Regions from separate parts of the Alteromonas sp. AWJ4_197 genome, predicted to be linked through region 1. Evidence: predicted binding sites of a transcription regulator. Region 1 holds the regulator's gene; the other holds the start of a gene.
The links. The regulator FNR, encoded in region 1, switches genes on or off when oxygen is low (the NO sensors DNR and NnrR bind a similar motif). The targets are predictions, from matches to a motif close to TTGATCTAGATCAA.
Positions count from the first base shown of each region.

Region 2: a site for FNR is predicted at 7,131-7,144, ahead of ccoG (cytochrome c oxidase accessory protein CcoG). Genes of this name have one in related genera too.

Region 1 is NZ_JBSWWW010000004.1:100,083-111,256, forward strand. Features, by position in the region: gene ccoP (cytochrome-c oxidase, cbb3-type subunit III) at 1-566, shown strand, start outside; gene ACXAGC_RS09650 (FixH family protein) at 720-1,199, shown strand; gene ACXAGC_RS09655 (heavy metal translocating P-type ATPase) at 1,196-3,577, shown strand; gene ccoS (cbb3-type cytochrome oxidase assembly protein CcoS) at 3,582-3,773, shown strand; gene ACXAGC_RS09665 (sulfite exporter TauE/SafE family protein) at 3,766-4,434, shown strand; gene fnr (fumarate/nitrate reduction transcriptional regulator Fnr) at 4,456-5,199, shown strand; gene uspE (universal stress protein UspE) at 5,303-6,223, shown strand; gene ttcA (tRNA 2-thiocytidine(32) synthetase TtcA) at 6,315-7,253, shown strand; gene rssA (patatin-like phospholipase RssA) at 7,257-8,192, shown strand; gene ACXAGC_RS09690 (DUF2987 domain-containing protein) at 8,226-8,864, opposite strand; gene ACXAGC_RS09695 (glucosaminidase domain-containing protein) at 8,864-9,649, opposite strand; gene ACXAGC_RS09700 (hypothetical protein) at 9,642-10,391, opposite strand; gene ACXAGC_RS09705 (LysE family translocator) at 10,453-11,088, opposite strand; gene cobB (Sir2 family NAD+-dependent deacetylase) at 11,089-11,174, opposite strand, start outside.
Region 2 is NZ_JBSWWW010000006.1:256,637-267,810, reverse strand. Features, by position in the region: gene ACXAGC_RS15015 (alginate export family protein) at 1-1,091, shown strand, start outside; gene mobA (molybdenum cofactor guanylyltransferase) at 1,064-1,651, shown strand; gene ACXAGC_RS15005 (sensor domain-containing diguanylate cyclase) at 1,705-3,093, opposite strand; gene ACXAGC_RS15000 (HD domain-containing protein) at 3,261-3,863, opposite strand; gene ACXAGC_RS14995 (thiol:disulfide interchange protein DsbA/DsbL) at 3,931-4,554, opposite strand; gene ACXAGC_RS14990 (serine/threonine protein kinase) at 4,649-5,656, opposite strand; gene ccoG (cytochrome c oxidase accessory protein CcoG) at 5,628-7,061, opposite strand; gene ACXAGC_RS14980 (hypothetical protein) at 7,327-7,692, shown strand; gene ACXAGC_RS14975 (DUF3016 domain-containing protein) at 7,913-8,443, shown strand; gene ACXAGC_RS14970 (ExeM/NucH family extracellular endonuclease) at 8,675-11,174, shown strand, end outside.

The DNA of each region.
Region 1 (11,174 bases):
TCGAAAAATACGCGGCAGTACCGGTTGAAGAACTGGCCAATGATCCTGAAGCAGTAAAAGTAGGACAGCGTCTGTTTTTACAAAACTGTTCACAGTGTCACGGTTCTGATGCAAGAGGCGCCAATGTGGGCTTCCCTAACCTCACCGACGACGACTGGCTTTACGGAGGCAGTGGCGCAAAAATTGTTGAAACCCTTACACTGGGTCGTCAGGCCGCTATGCCTGCATGGATTGCTTCCATGGGTGAGCAAGGTATCAAAGAGACGGTTGCCTATGTACTCAGTTTGAGTGGCCGGGAACAGGAGCCTGAAATGACTGCGCTGATTGATGACGGAAAAGCCCGCTTTATGGTGTGTGCTGCCTGTCACGGCATGGACGGTAAAGGTAACCAGTTACTCGGTGCGCCGAATCTGACGGACAATATCTGGCTGTACGGTTCTTCTGAACAATCGGTCACTGAAACGCTGACTTACGGCCGTAATGGCGTGATGCCTTCATTCAAGAAAACCCTTGGTGATGACAAAATTCACGTTGTCGCCGCCTACGTGTACAGCCTGTCTAACTGACCCTGGTTAATTACACTGCTGTCATTCAAAAAGCCCTGTTTTCAGGGCTTTTTTGTGTGAAAATACAAACAGAACTTGATGGAAATCATCATAGTAAGTTTTATTTCCTGTAATCTTGCACCTTCAGATGTGCGCAGTTAAATAAGTGGTGATATGCAGACGCCCTGGTATAAACAATTCTGGCCCTGGTTCCTGATCACGGTACCTGTGCTGACAGTCATTATGAGCGGTTTTCTCATCCATTTTGCCACTTCCGGTGAAGACAGTCTGGTCATTGACGACTATTACAAAGAAGGAAAAGCCATCAATGTGCGTCTGGACAAAGTCGAACGGGCGAAAAAGCTGAATATCACCACCGATCTCACCATTGAAGGAAGCCGCGTCGCGCTGAAGTTTCATTCCGGTATTCCCCAATCCGGTGCCGCACTGAAACTGACCTTTTTCCACGTAACCCTGGAATCACTGGATACCGAATTATTACTTACCCGTGATGCCGGTGGCGTGTACCGCGGCACAACGGATACCGTTTTGTCGGGTAAATGGCGCGTTTCACTCACACCGCTGGATGAAGAATGGAAAATCCAGAATACACTCCAATTACCGGCCTCCGGTATCATTAAGTTTAACCCGTGAGCGACGACTCTTCTTGTTACCACTGTGGCGAGCCTAATATACCCGGTAAGCCGTATACTGCATTTGTACTCGGGCAGGAACGTCATTTTTGCTGTCCGGGCTGTCAGGCCGTGGCTCAGGCCATCACCGGGAACGGACTGGAAGACTATTACCGCTTCCGCACTGAACCGGCCTCTAAAGGTGATGCAGCATTAAGCGAAACACTGGATAAACTGTCTGTCTATGACGAGCCTGCCTTACAGGAAGAGTTCGTCGTTGATAACGGTAATAACAAGCATATTGAGCTAACTCTTGAAGGCATAACCTGTGCGGCCTGCGGCTGGCTGATTGAAAAGCAATTGTCGCGTATCACCGGTGTCAGCCAGATTGCGGTGAATGTAGCACAGCGACGCGCAGTGGTTATATGGCAACCTGAGGCAGTATCGCTCAGCAGCATCATGGCTACGCTACGGCGTATTGGTTACCCGGCGCTGCCGTTTCAACCGGACCAGCATGAAGCTTCATACAAAGCGGAAGATAAGCGCTTTTTGAAAAAACTCGGCCTCGCAGGTCTGATGACCATGCAGGTAATGATGCTGGCGGCGGCCCTGTATTTTGATTTATTCGATGCAATGGATGCACAGACACGGTCTTATTTTCACTGGATAGCGTTGGTTCTGACCACACCGGTGGTGCTGTATTCCGGCAGTACGTTTTACGTTGGCGCGCTTAAGGCTTTGTCGGCCCGGACCGTGAATATGGATGTACCGGTGAGTATTGCAGTGTTGGGTACCTGGCTGTCCGGTCTGTTTGCAACGGTTACCGGTCGCGGCGAAGTGTATTTTGAATCAGTTTGCATGTTTATTTTCCTGCTTTTACTGAGTCGTTTTCTGGAACACCGGAGCAGGCACCGCGCCGCGCAGATCTCAGCGAATATGTTGCAGTATATTCCGGTAACCGCTAATCAGGTGGCTGCGGATAACACCGTAACACAGGTACTGGCGAAATCGCTCAAAACCGGCGATGTTGTTGTGGTCAAAGCCGGAGAGACCATTCCCGTAGACGGTATTGTGACTGACGGTGCCAGTGAAACCGATGAATCGATGCTTACCGGCGAGTTTAATCCGGTGCGTAAACAAACCGGCGATACGGTGTTCGGGGGTACGGTAAACCGTACCGGCGTAATAACGGTAACGGTAACCAGGGCGTTAAAATTTGCGCTGGTAAATCAGATCATCCGTCTGCAATCCACCGCTATGGCTGCGAAGCCCCGGGTCGCTCTTATGGCTGACCGCTTTTCCAGTTATTTTGTCGCCGTAGTACTGATTACGGCTGCATCTTCATGGGCTTACTGGCACTGGCAGGGTAATGATAATGCCTTTTGGATCAGCATCGCGGTACTGGTAGCAACCTGCCCCTGTGCGCTGGGGCTGGCTACGCCATCTGCCCTCACCTGCGCAATGGCAAACCTTAACCGGCATGGCATTTTATTGAAAAGAGCCGATGCACTGGAGCAAATCAACCACGTAGATACCCTGGTGCTGGATAAAACCGGAACGCTGACCGAAGGAAAGTTTGCTCAGATAAACAGCTGGTTTGCTGAGCCGGCACGGGAAAATGAAATCCGTGCTTTGATGGGAGCAATAGAGTCCCGTTCAGAACATCCGGTTGCCGCTGCCTTTGTTTCTGATAACAATCAGGGATTAATTCTGAGCCAAGTTGACGTTGTGGCCGGAATGGGCATCAGCGCGCAATGCAATGGCCGCAGTTATAAAGCCGGTTCGGCTTCTTTCACCGGTGTTGATGCCGGCCTGTCGCCCTTTCCCGCTAACGTGTTTCTTACCGAAAACGGTGTGCCCGTTGCCGCCTTTCGTGTAGCAGATAAAATTAAAGCGGATGCCGCAGACAGCCTGAGCAAATTGGCGCAACTGGAGCGGATAATTCTGAGTGGCGATATTCAGCAAAATGTTGACGACATTGCAGCGAATTTACCTGTAGACAAAGCCACAGGCGGGAACAGCCCTGAAGATAAATTAAATGCCGTGACAGCCCTTCAGCGGCAGGGCCGTCATGTCATGATGCTGGGGGATGGTATTAACGACGCGCCGGTGATGGCAGCGGCTGATGTTGGCATTGCAGTGGGTAATGCCACGGATATCGCAAAAAGTGCCGCGGATGTGATTTTATTAAATGATAAGCTGGCTGTACTCGGACACCTTACTCTGATGGCCAGAAGAGTAAAAGCGACAGTCAGGCAGAATATGGGATGGGCCGTAGGCTACAATCTGGTTATCCTGCCGTTTGCAGTGTCCGGCATCCTGACGCCGTGGATGGCGGTGATTGGTATGAGTCTGAGTAGTATTCTGGTAGTAACAAATTCGACGAGACTGTTAAAGTAACGCTATGAGTATAATTTACGTCCTTATTCCCCTTGCTGTGATCATTGTGGCCATTGCCATCGGCGTATTTTTTTGGGCAGTAAAATCTAACCAGTTTGAAGACCTGGATCGCCAGGGCTACAGTATTCTTTTCGATGATGATTTATCTCCTGAAGAAAAAAAACTGGCCGAAGAACGAAAAAAACTCAATGAGTGATCTGTCGTTTTTTTCTGCCTTGCTGGTCGGGCTGGGCGGAGGCGTTCATTGTGTGGGAATGTGCGGCGGCGTATCGCTGGCACTGTCTGCCGCCACGCCGGCAGGCTCATCGCCTTTACCCTATGCGCTTAGCTACAACTTTGGTCGTATATTCAGTTACATACTTGCCGGCGCTGTGACCGGCGGCATCGGGCAGATAGCGAAAGAAGCTGTACCCGTGACCGGCCCCGTACTCGCCGTCATCAGTGGCATTATGCTGATTGCCATGGCCTGCTATCTGGGTAACTGGTGGCGTGGCCTGACCGCTGTTGAAGCCCTCGGCAGTAAACTCTGGCAAAGAATTCAGCCGTTGTCGAAACGGTTTTTACCTTTCAGGTCTCCTACCAGCGCCTTTCCCTATGGTATGATTTGGGGATGGTTGCCCTGTGGACTGGTTTATTCCACCCTGACATGGGCACTGGCTTCAGGGACGGCAATATCCGGTGCTGTAATCATGGCCGGTTTTGGTTTAGGAACGCTACCGGCGTTGCTGGCTGTCCGGGCTGGTGCAGACTGGCTTTCCTCAGGTTTCAGACAACCCGTAGTTCGTCAAATCATTGCTTTGAGTTTGCTGTTGTACGCATTATTGCTGTTGTGGCGGGCTTTAAGTACTATACATTAGAATTATCGCAAACAGCGGAAAGTGAGCATGCAAAAACGTTCGGATTTTTCTATACACTGCCAGAATTGCAGTTTCAGTCATTTGTGTCTGCCCGTGGCCCTCAATAAAACTGAGATTGAGTCACTGGATGACATCATTGAACGCAAAAAGCCTTTGCATAAACACGACACCCTGGTAGAAGCCGGCGATAAATTTACCTCTCTGTACGCTGTGCGGGCAGGTTCATTTAAGTCTTTTGTCACCGATAAAGAAGGTGAAGAGCAAATTATCAGTTTCCACTTCCCGGGCGATATTATCGGTTTTGACGGTTTACGTGACGACACTCACCAGAGTTACACTCAGGCGCTGGAAACTGCCATGGTGTGTGAGCTGCCCTATTCCACCCTTGAAAAAATGTCTGAGCAATTCCCGAAATTGCGCCATCAGATCATGCGTTTTATGAGTGCTGAAATTAAGCAGGATCATGAAATGATGATGCTGCTGAATAAACGGACGGCAGAAGAACGTCTGATTTATTTTATCGCCCATCTGTCCGGTCGCTTCGAAGAACGGGGTTTTTCTCACCGTCAGTTCAATCTGAGTATGACCCGCAACGAAATCGGTAATTATCTCGGATTAACGGTAGAAACGATCAGCCGCTTGCTGACCCGCTTCCAGAAAGAAGGCATTATCAAAGTAGACGGGAAGCTCATTACTGTTCTGGATTTTACGGCTATGGATAAAAAGCTGCACTCTATGGACATTCCTACTCTTTGCGTGGATTAATATCCCGTTGAAATATTGATCTGAAACAAGGTCTCTCCTGCTGTAAGTCTTATACTAAAGATGAAGGCAGTATTTATTGTCTGCATCAATAAGGAGAGACGCCATGATCACCTGCAAACGTATTCTCGCCGTCGTTCAGGCCGACAACCCTGAACAACCTGCCCTTTCAAGAGCCATCGAAATTGCCCGTAAAACCGGTGCAGAAGTACACGCACTGCTTGTTGTATACGACTTTTCTTATGACATGACAACAATGCTCACCCGCAGTGAGCGTGAAGCCATGCGTGATGCGGTAACCAAAGACCGCATTGCCTGGGCAGAAAAAAATCTGACCCGCTACGATGATTATGATGTAAAGGTTGCTGTTGAGTGGAGTGATAAACGTTACGAAGCCATTACCCGCTACACCATTAACCGTCAGGTTGACCTGGTCGTTAAAGCTACCCGCAAACACGATGATTTTGCATCAGTGCTCTTTACACCAACAGACTGGCACTTACTAAGAAAATGTCCGGCTCCGGTTTTACTTGTCAAAGCTCATGCCTGGCCTGAACACGGTAATATTGTTGCGGCAGTCAATGTGGGTACAGAAGACAAAGAACATGCACAACTGAATGACAAGTTGACCGGTATCGCAAAGGATTATGCAGAGTTACTGAGCGGTCAGGTACATCTGGTTAATGCCTATCCTTCTGCCCCACTGAATATCGCCATTGAGATCCCCGATTTCAATCCTGAGACGTATCATAACGCTGTGCGCAATCATCATGTTCAGGAAATGGAAAACCACAGCGCTAAATTTGGGATCGGCGTAGCAAATTGCCATGTTGTTGAGGGATTACCTGATATAGCTATTCCGAAAGTGACTGAACAGCTGGATGCAGAACTCGTCGTCATCGGTACCGTGGGACGTACAGGCATATCAGCCGCCTTTTTGGGCAATACTGCAGAGCATGTTATTGATAACCTGAATTGCGATGTGCTGGCGGTTAAACCTGACGGGTTTACGTCTCCGGTTAAGTAAATGCGCGATAACGGAATGCTGCTTGTGTAGCAGCATTCCGTCTGCTTTTGTATAATGGTACTTTTATTTTTCCAGCCAATTCTGAAGTGCCATGAATCAAGTAACATCTACGCCATCTGAGAACGCCAGTCACAGTGCGCAAAGTAAACAAAAATACAACTTTAACAAGTTGCAGAAAAGACTGCGCAGACATGTTGGCAAAGCCATCGAAGACTTCAATATGATTGAAGACGGCGACAAGGTCATGGTGTGCTTATCCGGCGGAAAAGACAGCTATACCTTGCTGGATATCCTGCTATTTTTACGCAAAATTGCACCGGTCAATTTCGATATCGTCGCGGTTAACCTCGACCAGAAGCAGCCCGGCTTTCCGGAGCATGTGTTACCTGAATACCTGAATTCTCTGGGTATTGACTACAAAATTGTAGAAGAAGATACCTATTCCATTGTTAAAGATAAAATCCCTGAAGGGAAAACCACCTGTTCACTGTGTTCAAGATTAAGACGCGGGATCCTGTACCGTACTGCAAAAGAACTCGGCGCAACCAAAATAGCCCTCGGTCATCATCGTGATGATATGTTGGAAACATTGTTTCTGAACATGTTCCATGGCGGAAAGCTAAAAGCCATGCCCCCCAAACTGGTAAGTGATAATGGTGAACACATTGTTATTCGCCCGCTGGCTTATTGCAGTGAGAAAGACATTCAGAAATACGCTGACGCCACTGAGTTCCCGATCATCCCCTGTAATCTTTGCGGTTCTCAGGAGAATCTGCAAAGACAAAATATTAAAATGATGCTGCAGGACTGGAATAAGCGTTTTCCGGGTCGCATTGAGTCTATGTTCCGTGCAATTCAGAACGTTGCCCCATCACACCTCGCTGATGGCAATTTGTATGATTTTAAAGGGATCAAGGCCACAGGCGCACCGGTAGAAGACGGTGATACAGCCTTCGACAAGCCGGATTTTACCAGTGCGGTCAGTGATGATGCACAATCCCCTGTTCAAATTGTTAATCTGACGGAATAAACCATGAAAATCGGACTCGCACTCGGTGCCGGCGCTGCAAGGGGCTGGACACATATTGGCATCATTGAAGCACTTGAACGGCTGGGCGTTAAGATAGATGTGGTTGCGGGTTGCTCGATAGGTGCTTATGTGGGTGCAGCCTATGCAAGTGGTAAGCTTGAGCACCTCAAAGAGTGGGCTTGCTCGTTAACAGAATGGCAAATCCTGTCTTTAATGGGTGTTGGCATCCGCAAAGGTGGCATTGCCAGCGGACAAAAAGTGTTTACCAAACTGGCGGAAGAATTTTGCGCCCCGTCTTTTGAAGAGATGAATAAACCCTTTGCTGTGGTTGCCACGGATTTATACTCCGGCCGCGAAGTCATGTTCAACCAAGGGCCCGTTGATAATTGTATTCAGGCATCCTGCGCAATTCCTGCCTTGTTCAGTCCGGTTGAATATAATGGCCGGTGGCTGGTGGATGGTGCTGTCGTCAATCCTGTACCTGTAAACCTTTGCCGTCAACTGGGCGCAGATTTTGTGATTGCGGTGAATCTCAACGCTGATTTCAAGCCTCAGCGCCTGGAAAGACCAGCCGCAGAACATGAAAAAATCCAGAAAAAAACCGATGACTTTTTCTCTAAAGGTTCAAATATTGTCAGGCAGTGGTTTTCACCGGAATCCAGGTCAGATAAACCGGAACCGCCGGGGATCCTGAGTGTCATGAGCAGTTCTCTTGAAATACTGCAAGCCCGCGTGACCCGCTCCAGACTGGCCGGAGATCCGCCTGACGTACTGATAGAGCCTCATCTTTCAGATGTAGGACTGATGGAGTTTCACCGTGCTGGTGAATTATGTCTGGAAGGGGAAAAAACAGTAAACCGGCTGGCGGAAGAAATTAAATATCAGTTAGTCATTGAAGATAATATCGAAGAAAATACGACAATCGGCACCGCTTCATAGGAAGCGGTTCCTTTACATTTTCTGCTTACCGGCTCAGCGCACGGCTTTTGCCGTTATCCTCATCGGCACATCCGGCAAAGTCAGGCCTTTACTTTGTTCTATCCAGTCAGCAGGTAACGTCACGATGCCCATATTGATAGAAGGCGCATCTTTAAGAGGCATACTGATGTTATCATCGGCAAACTGTATATTCAGCCCGTCGACAGTAGGCATCATGAATGACAAAAAACTGCCCATAGCATTGAAGAATGATTTGTATTGTTCGAGCAGAAATACCAGTTCTTCTTTCGTGTAGGTTTTGGAAAGATAAGCCGGCTTCGTCTCGAGCTGAACGGACATATCACACAAGTTCGCCGCTTCCGCCAAATCAATTTCAACCACTGCTTCTGCCATTTTAAGTATCTTATCATCAGGCACGGTGAAGCGGTTTTCCGGCGAAACAGTAAGTGGCATCACCTGTTTTTCTGTGATGATTTTCGCATCGTTAATACCACACAGATACCCTTCCCCTACACGCACAAAACCAAATGCAAATTGCAGAGCTTGCGTATCTTCACCATCGAGCTTTTTAACATGGCTATAGAAACGGCTGTACTCAACCTGAATGGTTTCAGCCGACGCCTGATACATGTTCAGACAAAGAAAGCTTGCTGCCAGTAAAGCCTTTTTCACTACATATAATCCTTGTTATAACGGATCATCGCCTGTAATTCCTCAACATAAGCGACCCCGCGTTCCGAGTAATTCATCAGTCCTTCAGCCAGCGCAACGCCGGTAACAGGAAGCTGATTGCTGCGCAGTGTATTTCGAATATCGCGCAGTTCCTTGTAGGCATAGTGGCGGTTGATGTTTCGCATATAGGTATAAGTGGCTTTCGACAGGTTCGGGAACCTGGCCACTTCATGATCGAGTCCGTCACTTCGCCGTGACGGGACAAAACCGCATCCTTTTCTGAAACACCATAGTCCGAAGAAGTTATATCCTTCAGTAGCAAAGCGGCTGGTTCCCCATGCAGATTCATTTGCTGCCTGAGCAAGAACCAGTGATACCGGTAAAATATCTACACGGCGCATCAGTACCTGAAGTTGTTCTGTTAAATCTGCGCCTTCGTCCACTTTGTACTCATTGACCAGCCACGCTATGCGGTTGGTGTCGTCTTCACTTAACGTTTCACCCAACGATAACTGTCGCTGCAATGTTTGAATATAATGACGCAGAGACAGAAGATATTCGTTTTGTTTCTCGACTTCAGGCTTGAGATACGAGAAGAAAGCTTCCTTTTTCTCCTGCACATTTTCAATCTCTTTGAAGTCCGGTACCGGCTTTCTTGCCTGTTCTGTCACCGGAATATCCAGAATATCCGGCTCCCTTGAGGACATGATCCAGGCATTGATAACAATTACCAGTAATACGGCAACTGTGATCAGTACAATTTTCATCGTTTCTCTTTTATGCATCGAACGTCGACTCCTGTCCCGCTGATTCGTTAACCTGATGATTTTCCGCAGTATCAAACAGTGTGGTATACAGCATACCAGTCACCACAAAATATAGCGGCATAATCACTAAAAAGGCTAACCCGAATGTAAAAATACTTAACAGGAACAGTACGAGAAAAATAACAAAAAGAACAATAAACGATAGTATAAATTGATTCACTGCTTTGCAGGATGTGATGATGGCCTGCAATACCCCCAGCTTCTTATCTGCAATCAGAGGTAAGGTAAAGGTGGTGGCTACGAAGAGGTATAAACCGGGCAGGATGAGCACAGTCAGCCCTATTTGTACCAGAATTGTAACCAGCAGTTGTGCCAGAGCCAGCGGTAAAACCCAGGACAAATAACGAAATACATCACTGGTTTTAATTCTGTTACCCCTGGCGATATTAACTCCCATCAGTGACAACCCGGCTGACAACGGCGCAACAATCAGGATCATCGCGATATCAAGAATACCCTGTTGTTCAGCGGGCATTGCAGTAAGTTGCTCTATGGGATAAATACCGGAGATCACCATGGCAAACGCAAACACGACCAGTATGATAAGCGCGCACGCCTGAAAAATCGGCCAGAAGTTACTTTTCAGCAGGTTTACTGATGTGGAGGCCAGTTTTCTGAAATCAAATAACCCTTTGCCGTTCAACAGGTTAAAACGGTCATTGTACAAGGCTTTTTTGTTGTCAGGTTGCATATCAGGCACTCAGATACTTCTTTAATTCAATAAGTTGTGGCGATTATACCCCAATGGGCCAGATTGCCTACTACGCTAAGACTAACTTCACAGCCAGCCCGATGAGTAAAACGCCCATGGCCCGGTCGAGCCAGTAGCCTTTTGACCGGATAGCACCTGCAACACGACTGGTGCTGAGCAAATAGGAAAGCAGACAAAACCACGCCCCCGTCGCGAACGACAGATAAAGCCCGTACATTAACCGGATATCTGAAGGCGTTTGTGAGTCAATGATGACAGTGAACAGTGACAGGAAAAATAAAGTGGCCTTAGGGTTAAGGCCATTGGTAAGAAATCCCTGAATGAACGCTTTTTTAGCACTGATAGCCGGCTGTTTAGCGGCGATTTCAGCACCTGCTTCATTGTTTGCCTGTGCAGGGCCGCTTCTCAACGCTCCCGAAGCGAGATATAACAGGTAGGCAGCTGCAATATAGGTAAACGCAGTATAAAGCCAGGGTGTGGTTTTAAGTAGTACGCTAATTCCGACGAGTGAATAAGCCACATGGACCAGAATTGCCAGGCCAATACCCACACTGGTGAACATGGCTGTCCTGCGACCATAAGCAACACTGTTACGCACTACTACAGCAAAATCAGGCCCCGGGCTGGCTACTGCCAGAAGGTGTACCAGAGCGATAGTAATAAATTCATCGAGATACGGCGACATTTACAACGTGGCGGTCAATGATAACTCTTCAAGCAGACTGTCGACAAAGTTAGGAACAACTTTAGACGCCGGGCCGTGGTATGACT
Region 2 (11,174 bases), on a different contig from region 1:
CGGCAGCCTTTAATTTGCGTTACGAGGGTGTGCAACAGGATAACGCGCTGGCTGACGCCGATGCCCTGACGTTACGTACAATGGTGGGAATTACATCCGGTAGCTACAAAGGTTTTTCTTTCACTGCTGAAATGGAAGATGTGCGTATTGCTTTAGGGCAGGGCGATTACTCAGTGCCACCGGCCGGTTACCAGGCGGGTGAATATTCCGTTATCGCAGACCCTGAAACCACCGAGTTGCACCAGGGATTTGTACAATATAAGAATGAAGGCCTGACCATTAAAGGCGGTCGTCAGATCATTGCACTTGACGGTCACCGCTTTGTCGGCCACGTGGGCTGGCGTCAGGACTGGCAAACCTTCGACGGGGTAACCGCAAAGTACACGTCAGGTAATATGTCTGCATTTTACGGGTATGTTACCCAACGTAACCGTATTTTCGCTGAAGCGGCAGACCTGGACAGTAAAGATCACCTGCTGAACCTGTCTTACAGCAGCGATATCGGTAAGTTCACGGCGTATGCTTACTTACTGGAAGTGGATAACGGTGTTGATAACGGACTCGATACCTACGGCATCAGCTATGCCGGCAGCACCGCAACGGATTCCGTGAAATGGATTTATAATGCTGAATATGCCACGCAAACCAGCGATACCCCCGCGGCCAGCTATGATGCCGATTATTACATGTTAGAAGGTGGTGCAGTGGTTTCCGGCATCACGGCTAAAGTGACTTATGAAGTGCTGGGTTCAGACAATGGCATGTACGGCTTCTCTACACCGCTGGCGACCCTGCATAAGTTTAACGGCTGGACGGATCAATTCCTTGCTACACCGGCACAGGGTCTGGAAGACCTGGCCTTTACCGTCAGTGGCGGTCTGGCAGGTGGTAAATGGCTGGCAGCTTATCACGCGTTTGATGCAAATGAAGCCACTGAAGGGGTCAGTGATCTCGGTAGTGAAATCAATGTACAATACGTCACAAAAGTAGCTGAGCATTTCACACTGGGTCTGAAATACGGTACGTATTCTGCCGGTGATATTAAAGTGGACACTGATAAAGTATGGGTTTGGATCGGCGCGAAATTCTAAGTCATGAAACCGCAGGGTTAGTTCTCTGCGGCGGCAAGTCATCCAGAATGGGGCGGGATAAATCCCGCCTGACACTGAATGGTTTGACGCTGCTGGATACTACCCTGCAAACATTGTCAGGTGTTTGTGAGATGGTTTACACCCTTGGCAAAACAGACTGTGATTTTACCGATTTATACGAAGATAAAGGGCCGGCCATGGCCCTTTTCAGTATGCTCGGCCAAGCCCGTATTCAGGATGATGCCAGATTACTGGTTATGCCGGTAGACATGCCTCTTTGTACCACATCGTGCCTGCAGGCAATTCTGCAGGAGAGCCGCCAGCGTAAGACCAGCGTATATACCACTGATGCTATCATGCCACTGGTGATCTGCTACTCGCAGCAGGGCATGAATAACCTCAAACAATGCGTTAAAGATCAGTCCTCATTATCTCTGCGAAGATTACTCAATTGTTTCGGCTGCGAAGCGGTAGCCCTGCCACAATTTGCAGACGAATTGATGAATGTGAATAACCCTGACGACTGGCAGCAGGTGCTCGACAGAAAAGGCAGTGAGTAGGTTTGTCTGAACGAAAATGAAAAATTACGTAAAGTGGTGAATGCGGCGGAACCTTATATGATGCGATTCCGGCCGGCTTTTTTTGCATCGTAAAGTGCTCTGTCAGCCTCATCAAATGCCTGCCCAAATGGAGCGCCTGTAGTTGCTTCAGCGACACCGAAGCTACAAGTGGCAGTAAACTCAAAACCAGTAAACGAAAGTTGTGAGATGTTTTCTCTTAACGTAGCGGCAACCTGTCTGGCCCTGTGTACATTTGTCCGGGGTAAAAGTAAAACAAATTCGTCTCCGCCAAACCGCCCGAACACATCACTTTTGCGTAATTTTTGACGCACACAAATAGCAATCTCTCTGAGTACATTGTCACCCACAGAGTGCCCGTAGGTGTCGTTAATCACTTTGAACTTGTCCACATCAAAAACAATCAGGCTGACCGGCTTGTCGTAACGGGCTGCGTATTTCAGCTGCTGTTCAGCCAGAGCCGTGAAGTGTTCACGGTTTAAGGCCTGCGTCAGATAATCTATATGTACTTTTTCAAACAGTGCCCGGTTGTCCGCTGCCAGTGCAGGGACGCACATAGTAAAGTAAGCACTACAGGCGATGACATTGATGCCGAACTGGTAAATATAGGCCTGCGTGTCTACACCAATAACCGCCACTATTGCCGCAGTCAAAACACTCACTGCAGCCAGGCTGATACTGGCTCTGAATGGCGTCTCAGTAAATACAATCCAGGTGACAGGAATAGCGAGAAAGAAAATGAAGCATGCTATCTCCTCTGAGTTAAGCCATTCTGCCGTGACTAAAATTATGCTTAATAGCAGACCTGTCAGTACCAGTTTCCAGATAAACGTCGAAAGGGCTTTCGGGCGATCATAAAAATTAATTTCCGGCATGAATGAGTAACGTGGAAATAAACGGGTGACTATACCGGCAAATATCGGGGTCATAACTACAACACCCGTCATATCCCCAATCCACCAGGCAATCAGGCTGTCAACGCCATCGTAAGAATAAATCAGAGCCAACCCGCTTGCCGCCAGAATCAGACTGCTGACAGCGGCAATCAGCAAAAATCTGGTCACAAGAGTGACTAAGTTAAAAGACGCTGAAAGCGCCATCTGGCGCTTAAGCAGTAACGCGCCTCCACCATACAGGAACGTGTGCAGGGTAGCGAAGATACTGCCGGAAGCTAACAGTTCAGCGGTATCCCTGGCAGTATTAAATAAGCTGTTTTCCCAGAATGTAGAGAGCATGCAGGCAAGCCATACAGCAAGCGTTGCAGATCTGCTTCCCATGAGTAAGAAAGCTGCAAAGGTAAGTCCTGCAGGAGGAAACCAGAGACTCGCGTGCGGTGCATACTCCAGAAATACAGACAGCCTCCAGAGCAATAACCACAGTGGAAGCAGCAGACAACATTTAATGACAGCAGAGAAATTTAACAAGGATCCAGCACAGCATACGAGTATCTATACTTCCATCATAAAACGACCCTCTTGTTGTTCCAAACAAAACTGGAGCTTTTACCTGAAGACAAAAAGGTAAAGAGAAAAGTACAGTGCTTGTCTCATCGTGTGAGAGCGATTTGCAGACATCCCTCAGCTCAAACAGGCTAAGCCTTGTCACCGCTTTTCAGCCATCCCTTCTCAACGGCCACATCAAGCTGTTCGTTCACATAGCGCCATAAGCCCGGGGCGGCTTGTTGTAAGTGGGCGTTGCGGGCAAGAATTTTCTCTTTCGCTACCCCGTGACGCACCCAGCTTCCGCCTTCTGCTGCCATGTTCTGAAACACCGGTAATACTCTGTCCATGGCTTTGGCAAATTTAGCGTCGGGTGTTTCTGCAGCTTCAAACTCGTGCCACAACGCCAGCAAGGTTTCGCCCTGGCCCTTGGGAAGTAATCCGAAGATGCGCTCTGCGGCGGCAAATTCTTTTTCTTCCTGCTCAGCATGATCGGCCGCTTCAGCAAAAGCGAACATATCGCCGGCATCGATTTCAACCAGATCGTGGATAAGAATCATCTGTATGACACGGTGAATATTCACGTTTTGTTCTGCGTACGGTGCCAGCACCGATGCCATTAACGCCACGTGCCAGCTGTGTTCGGCGCTGTTCTCCTGTCGGTCACCATCGCAGGGCAGGCGGACCTGACGTTTCACGGCTTTGAGATTATCGAGCTCACGGATAAAAGTGGCCTGAGCCTGAATATCTGTCATAAAAGGGTTCCTGTGTAGCAAAGAAAAAACGCGCCGTTCGGCGCGTTTTAAGTGATTTGTAAAAAGCTTACTGTGTAGACAACCACACGATCAGGTCTTTCACGTCATCCATGGTCATGCCCTGGGTGAACGTTGCCTGATAACGGCCATTCACGATGAAAGATGGCGTACCACGAACATAGGCGCGGTATTGATCCTGCAACTTGATGTTCTTTTTCACCATGTTGTTTACGCCGAAGCTGGCAGCCAGCTTATCGAACTCAGCCGGATCAACATCGTTAACTACGAAGAGGTTTTTCAGATCAGCCAGATTTGTCACCGGGGCACGTTGCTCATGAATGTATTTGAAGATTGCGCCGTTCAGCTTGTCTTCTTCTTTCATTGCACGGCCAATCATCATGGCTCGGGTAGCATCGTTCTGTGCTTCTTCTGAGGCACCGGGCATAAAGTTTACGTGAATTTTTGTGAACTTGGTGCCGGCAGGCAGATCTTTCTTAATTTCAGCTACAACCGGCTCGAAGCGGTAGCAGTGACCACACCAGAATGAATGGAATTCATACACTTCCGGTTTGGCTGTCGCCGGCTCATCCAGTACTTTATAGTGCGTACCTTCTTTCCATTTAACGTCATCTGCACAGGCCTGCAACGGGATCATCAGTGCCGCCAGCAGAAATAAACCTATTTTTTTCATTGTTTAACAATCCGTAAAACCAAAATACAAAAAAAGAGTACCACAGCAATTCCCGTCCGGGTAGCGTACGCGACAAGTCGCTCACATCTCAGGGCTAGTAACCCAGTTTTAACGGCGGTTCATGCAGGGCTGCCAGCTGTTCCTTCAGTGCCAGAATTTGTCCTTCCCAGTATTTGTCTTCGGCAAACCAGGGGAATGCACGGGGGAAAGCGGGATCTTCCCATCGCTGTGACAGCCATGCCATATAGTGCACCATACGCATCGCCCGCAGAGGTTCTATCAGGGTAAGCTGGCTGTTATCGAATGAATGGAATTCTTCATAGGCTTCCACCAGCACATCAAGTTGCAACATCTGTTGCTGCCTGTCACCGCAAAGCATCATCCACAAATCCTGAATGGCCGGACCGCTGCGGCAGTCGTCCAGGTCGACAAACATGGGACCATCACGCCACAAAATATTGCCGGGGTGACAATCGCCATGTAAGCGGATAAGGGTTGAATTATGGTAGCGCTGGCGGGTTTCTTTGATCAGCGGATCGAGAATAGCGAAAAAAGCGGTTTCCAGATGTGACGGCAGCAAGCGGCTGCGGGTAAGCACATCTCTTGGTGCATCCAGAAAGCTCTGAGTATTCAGCTCTGGCCGGTGAACAAAAGGTTTGGCCTGAGCCACACGGTGAATACGGCCAATGAAGCGTCCCATCCATTCAATCTGATCAAGGTTGTCGACTTCAAACTGTCTGCCGCCTACCGACGGAAATATCGCAAAGCGGAATCCGCAAGTCTGCTGCATAGTTTTGCCATCGATGGTAAGCGGGGCTACCAGAGGAATATCGGCACCGGCCAGCTCCAGAGCAAAGGCATGTTCTTCGAGGATCTGTTCATCTGTCCAGCGACCGGGACGGTAAAATTTGACCACCAGGCGCTGACCGTCTTCGGCTTTAAACTGATATACGCGGTTTTCGTAACTGTTCAGCGCCAGTAAACCGGACTCAGGATAAATGCCACAGGTTTCCAGCGCGTCTAAAACAGTATCCGGGCTGAGCCCGGAAAAGGCGAAATCACCCTGAGGTGTTTCACCGGTAGAGGAATTTTGTTGGTTCATTGACTTCCACAACATTGCCCTCAGCGTCCTGAGTACGGACACGGAATGATATTTCCGTTACCGCCTCGCTGAGGTTCTTCGGAGAGGTTTCCAGAGATATTGGCATACTGAAGACTTCTCCGCCACCCACAGTCACGGTTGTGTCACCCAAAATGTTGTAATCGGGCAGGCCTTCAACCTGAATGGTATAGGTGTGGGTGTCCTGAGATTTATTCAGAATCTTAATGGTGTAGACGTTTTCCACGTTGCCTTTACCGTTTTCCCTGTACAGAGAATTACGGTCGCGGATTAAATCCACTTCCAGCGGCGTGCGGGTGGCAATGTCGGCAATCAGTAACCCGACCATCAGCAGCAGGACAATCAGGTAGCCTATCAGTTTGGGTCTGACGATATGAGTGGTTCCGCCGGTCAGCCTTTCCTCAGAGGTAAAGCTGATAAGTCCCTTCGGATAATTCATTTTCTCCATAACGCCGTTGCAGGCATCCACGCAGGCGCCGCAGTTAATGCATTCGTATTGCAGACCGTTACGGATATCGATACCGGTGGGACACACCTGCACACACAAGTTGCAGTCTATGCAGTCTCCCAACTGTTTTGTCGCCAGATCTTCATGACTGAGTTTGCGGGGGCGGGGTCCGCGTTTTTCACCACGGTTGTAATTGTATGACACGGTGAAGGTGTCTTTATCAAACATGGCAGACTGGAAACGGGCATACGGACACATGTGGGTGCACATGATTTCACGCATCCATCCGGCATTACCATAGGTACAGAAGGTAAAAAACAGAATGGAAAATACTGACCAGAAGCCGGCATTGAAGGTGAAAAAATCGATAAATAACTGTCCGATTGGCGTGAAGTATCCCACAAACGTCAGTGAGGTCAGCAGGGCGATGGCAATCCACGCGCTGTGCTTGAGTGTTTTGCGCCAGAACTTGTCGAAGTCCATGGCCCTTTCATCCAGCTTGATACGCTTATTACGGGGACCTTCAATTTTCTCTTCGCACCAGATATACATGTAGACCCAGGTAGTTTGCGGGCACATAAAACCACACCACACACGGCCTGCAAATGTGGTAACAAAAAACAGGGCGAAAGCACCGACGATAAATATGTACGCTAGCAGGGTAAGGTCCTGAGGCCATAAAGTCAGACCGAAGATGGTAAACCGCTGCTCCATGATATCGAGAAGAATGGCCTGATGGCCGTCATAGCGGATCCAGGGGATCACGGCGAATAAACCCAGGAAGATAAAACCGAACAGGCGGCGGAACGTTTCGATGGGGCCCTTCACCGCGCGCACATAAATCTGACTGCGTGCAGACTGACGCTTATGACTTACGCCGCCGGCGGGCTGGTGTACTTTTACCGTGGATACTTGTTTTACCTGAATTTGTTCGCTCATTAGGCAACCTTAACTGGCACAGGTGTGTAGTGTACTGCGGGCAGTATAACAAGTGTATGTCCGCCACACTTAATATAGATCAAATAAACCCTTTCTGTGCATACTACTCAGGCTTATAAAACCTCATAAATAAGTATGAAAACAAATCTGTTGCACTTGACGTTAAGCGGTTAAATTATCTACAGGGCTAATTGTCACCAATGATTTATTACCGGGCGGGGAACAGGCCGGGGTAGTCAGAAAACAACAGGAAAAAGTAAAGCAGATGTGGCGTAGTTTTGTGGTAGTTTCAGAGATTGTAGTACTGGTCTTTGTGCTTCGGTTACCCTTCGTCCAGTACATGTTCAAAGATGCACAGGATGTGGTCGGCCAGTGGTATGCCTATGTGGCTACCTGGCAGGACAGAAATGAACTCGCTGAGCTTCACACAATCAGTGCAGCACAACGGGGCCAGCTTCGTCCCTTCCAGCAGGAATACGTGGACGGCATCATGGCGAGCCGCCACAGTGTGCAAATCTTCCATAAGAAATTCTGTGGTACAGACAACATCAATCCTTATATCCACGGTGCGCAACTGGCGCAGTTTTGCCACTCAATAGAGACCACCGGCCTGCTGGCGATGGACTACTGAACGCGGTTCAGCTTCCATTCATCTTTTCATGCTTTAATAATGGTGATTTAGCGGAACAATCTGCTTAATCACTGCTCTAACAAAGTGTCTGCTTATTGTCTCCGTGCGGGATTTCGCATGAGAGGCGCGGTAAATCCACTCAAAGCAGGCACCGGATAACCGGAGAATGTTTTCGCCGCCCGCGGGCAACGCGGCCGAAATTATCGGGGAGATGCAAAGCATGAACACATTGATTAGAACTGCACTGGTTTCTCTGACCGCCGGCAGTTTACTGCTGTCTGTACAGGCATGGTCTGCCACCACAGAAATTACCTGGGAAAAGCCGGAGAAGTACACTGATGTACGTCCTGCTAATGAAAGCCGGGTGAAGTTCCGTGAGCGCACATTTAAAGCGCTGGACGAATACTTCGCCAAACTGGCAGAGAAGCTGCCTGAAAAAGACAAGCTTGCGATCACGGTGACAAATCTGGATCTTGCCGGCCAGGTGTGGCCAAGCAGCTTTGTTTTTGGCAATGCTACCGGCACCGATGTTCGCATTGTGAAACGGGTGGACATTCCGCGTATTAAATTCAGCTACACCCTCACTAACGAAGCGGGCAAAGTCGTTAAGAGTGCAGATGTTGACTTAAAGGATATGGGATTTTTAGATAACCCCCGTACCTTCACCCAAAATACGCACCTGGGTTACGAGAAAGCCATGATAAAAGAATGGTTCAACGAAGAGATGGCCAGCGCGCTGGTGCAAAACTAACCCGTTATCCCGCAACTTTCTTCATTGCCCTGAATTCTCAGGGCACAACCCCTTCCTTGTACATCAATTTTCTCTGATATTCCTGCATCCCTTTGTTTCCAGGCAGTACAGACCATGTGGTCAAAAAAGTACCGCTGCTGGCCAAAAAATTGTCATTTCTTTGTAGTAATTTCTTTATACTCTGTAACTGCACTTTGGGATAGTTTCTAATTACAAGCAGGAGCACTAATAATGAAAGCACCAATCCTGCTTCCTCTCGTATTGGGGATATCAGCATCTGCCATTGGCGATGAACTGCTTATTTCTCAGTATGTTGAAGGGAGTAGCTCTAATAAAGCGATAGAAATCTATAACCCGACAGACAGCGCGGTATCACTGACTGGTTATACACTGTCCATTTATTTCAACGGAAAAACTGCAGCGGGCGCAAACATTGAACTTTCAGGTTCAATCGCAGCGCAAAGTACACAAGTTATTGCCAGTTCAAGTGCCGGAGACACTTTGAAGGCATTGGCTGATGTGCTGACTTCACAGTCCATGTTCAACGGTGATGACGCCATTGTTCTGACTGACAGCAGCGGTAACGTACTGGACAGTATTGGCCAGGTTGGCGTTGACCCCGGTTCTTCCTGGGGCAGCGGCAGTGTAACCACAGCGAACGACACACTCATACGTTTAAGCAGTGTTGCCGGTGGCGATACTGACCCGTTTGATGCCTATGATACGTCGGAATGGGAAGGTCTGGCTCAGGATGATTTCACAGGCCTGGGCAGCCACGATTACACCGGCAGTGGTGATGACGGCGGTGATGATGGCAGTGGCACCGGCGGCGGTGACGAAGACTTAAGCGGTGTTTGCACAAACTGTCCTGATCTGGACAAAGTTGCAGATGCCGGTGAATTTGATGCTGCTACATACTACGCGGCGGTTCAGGCTGAAATCGATGCCAGTTCCGACACCTCTGTTATCCGTCAGGTACTCAGTGAAACCATTTCCGGTCAACGGGTACTGACTTATTCTGAAGTCTGGACGGCATTAACGGAAACCGATGAAGATCCTGCAAATCCGGATAACATCATTCTGATTTATTCCGGCAAATCGATTCCTAAGTCAGAAAACGGCTCCGGCGAGTATTCCAGCCAGCCTGACTACTGGAACCGTGAGCACAGCTGGCCAAAGAGTCATGGTTTCAGCAGCTCGTCAAATGAAGCTTATACCGATATTCAGCACCTGCGTCCGTCTGACATTACTGTAAACAGCAGCCGCAGCAACCTGGATTTCGACAATTCCGACAACGCCCTTTCTGAAGCGCCGGCCAACCGTATCGACAGTGACTCTTTCGAGCCACGTGACGAGGTAAAAGGCGACATCGCGCGGATGATGATGTACATGGATATGCGCTATGAAGGCGCCGGCAGCGATGTTACGCCTGACCTGGTACTGGTTGACCGTATCACCTCAAATGGTGAAGCGGCGCTGGGCAAACTGTGTACGCTGATTGCCTGGAGCAATGCTGACCCGGTAGATGCTGACGAAACCCGTCGTCACAGTGCCATCTATGAATATCAGGGCAACCGTAATCCGTTTGTCGACCATCCTGAATGGATCGACTTATTTTACGATGCAGACAGCTGTGGTGATGTAACCGCGCCCGATCCTGAGCCGGACCCTGAACCGGAGCCCGATCCGGAACCACAACCTTCCGGCAGCGGTGCACTGATGCTTACCGGTGTATTTGACGGCCCGTTATCCGGCGGTACACCTAAAGGTATCGAATTACTGGTAACGCAGAACATTGATGATCTCAGTGTGTGTGGTGTCGGCGGCGCGAATAATGGTGGCGGTTCTGACGGTCAGGAATTCACTTTCCCTGCGGTATCAGCTGTGGCCGGCCAATTCATTTATGTTGCCAGCGAGGCCACAGGGTTCGCAGACTTCTTCGGTTTTGCACCGGATTACACCAGTGGTGCTATGTCTATCAACGGTGACGATGCCATTGAAGTCTTTTGTGACGGCGCGCTGGTAGATTACTACGGTGACCGTGATACTGACGGCACGGGCACAGACTGGGATTATCTGGACAGCTGGGCTTACCGTACCGGCGGCAGTGCTTCTTCAACGTTTAACATTGCAGACTGGCAGGTTGCCGGTACCAATGTGTTTGACGGTGAAACCAGCAATGCCACTGCGGCAATGCCTTTCCCGCTGGGTTCTTACGTAGCTCCGGCCACAGAGCTTTTCTTTTCTGAATACATTGAAGGCGGTTCTAATAATAAAGCGGTTGAGATTGCTAACCTGACATTGTCTGACATCGACCTGAGTACATACGATGTGCAGATTTACTTTAACGGGTCGGCCTCTGCCGGTCAGACATTCACTTTAACCGGCACACTGGCTGCGGGTGATGTATTTGTGCTGGCGCATACTTCTTCGGAAGATCCAATCCTGAATGTGGCAGACATGACCAGCGGCAGCGTTCAGTTCAACGGTGATGATGCTGTTGTGCTGCGTAACAATGGCGTGATCATTGACAGTATTGGTGTTATCGGAGAAGACCCCGGTTCATACTGGTCTGGTGGTGACGTGCGTACACAAAACCGCACGCTGGTGCGCAAGTCTTCTGTTACGGAAGGCGACAGTGATGCCTATGATGCGTTCGACCCCAGTGTTGAATGGGATGCGTACGCTCAGGATACCTTCGATTACCTCGGTTTCTACGGCACCGGCAATG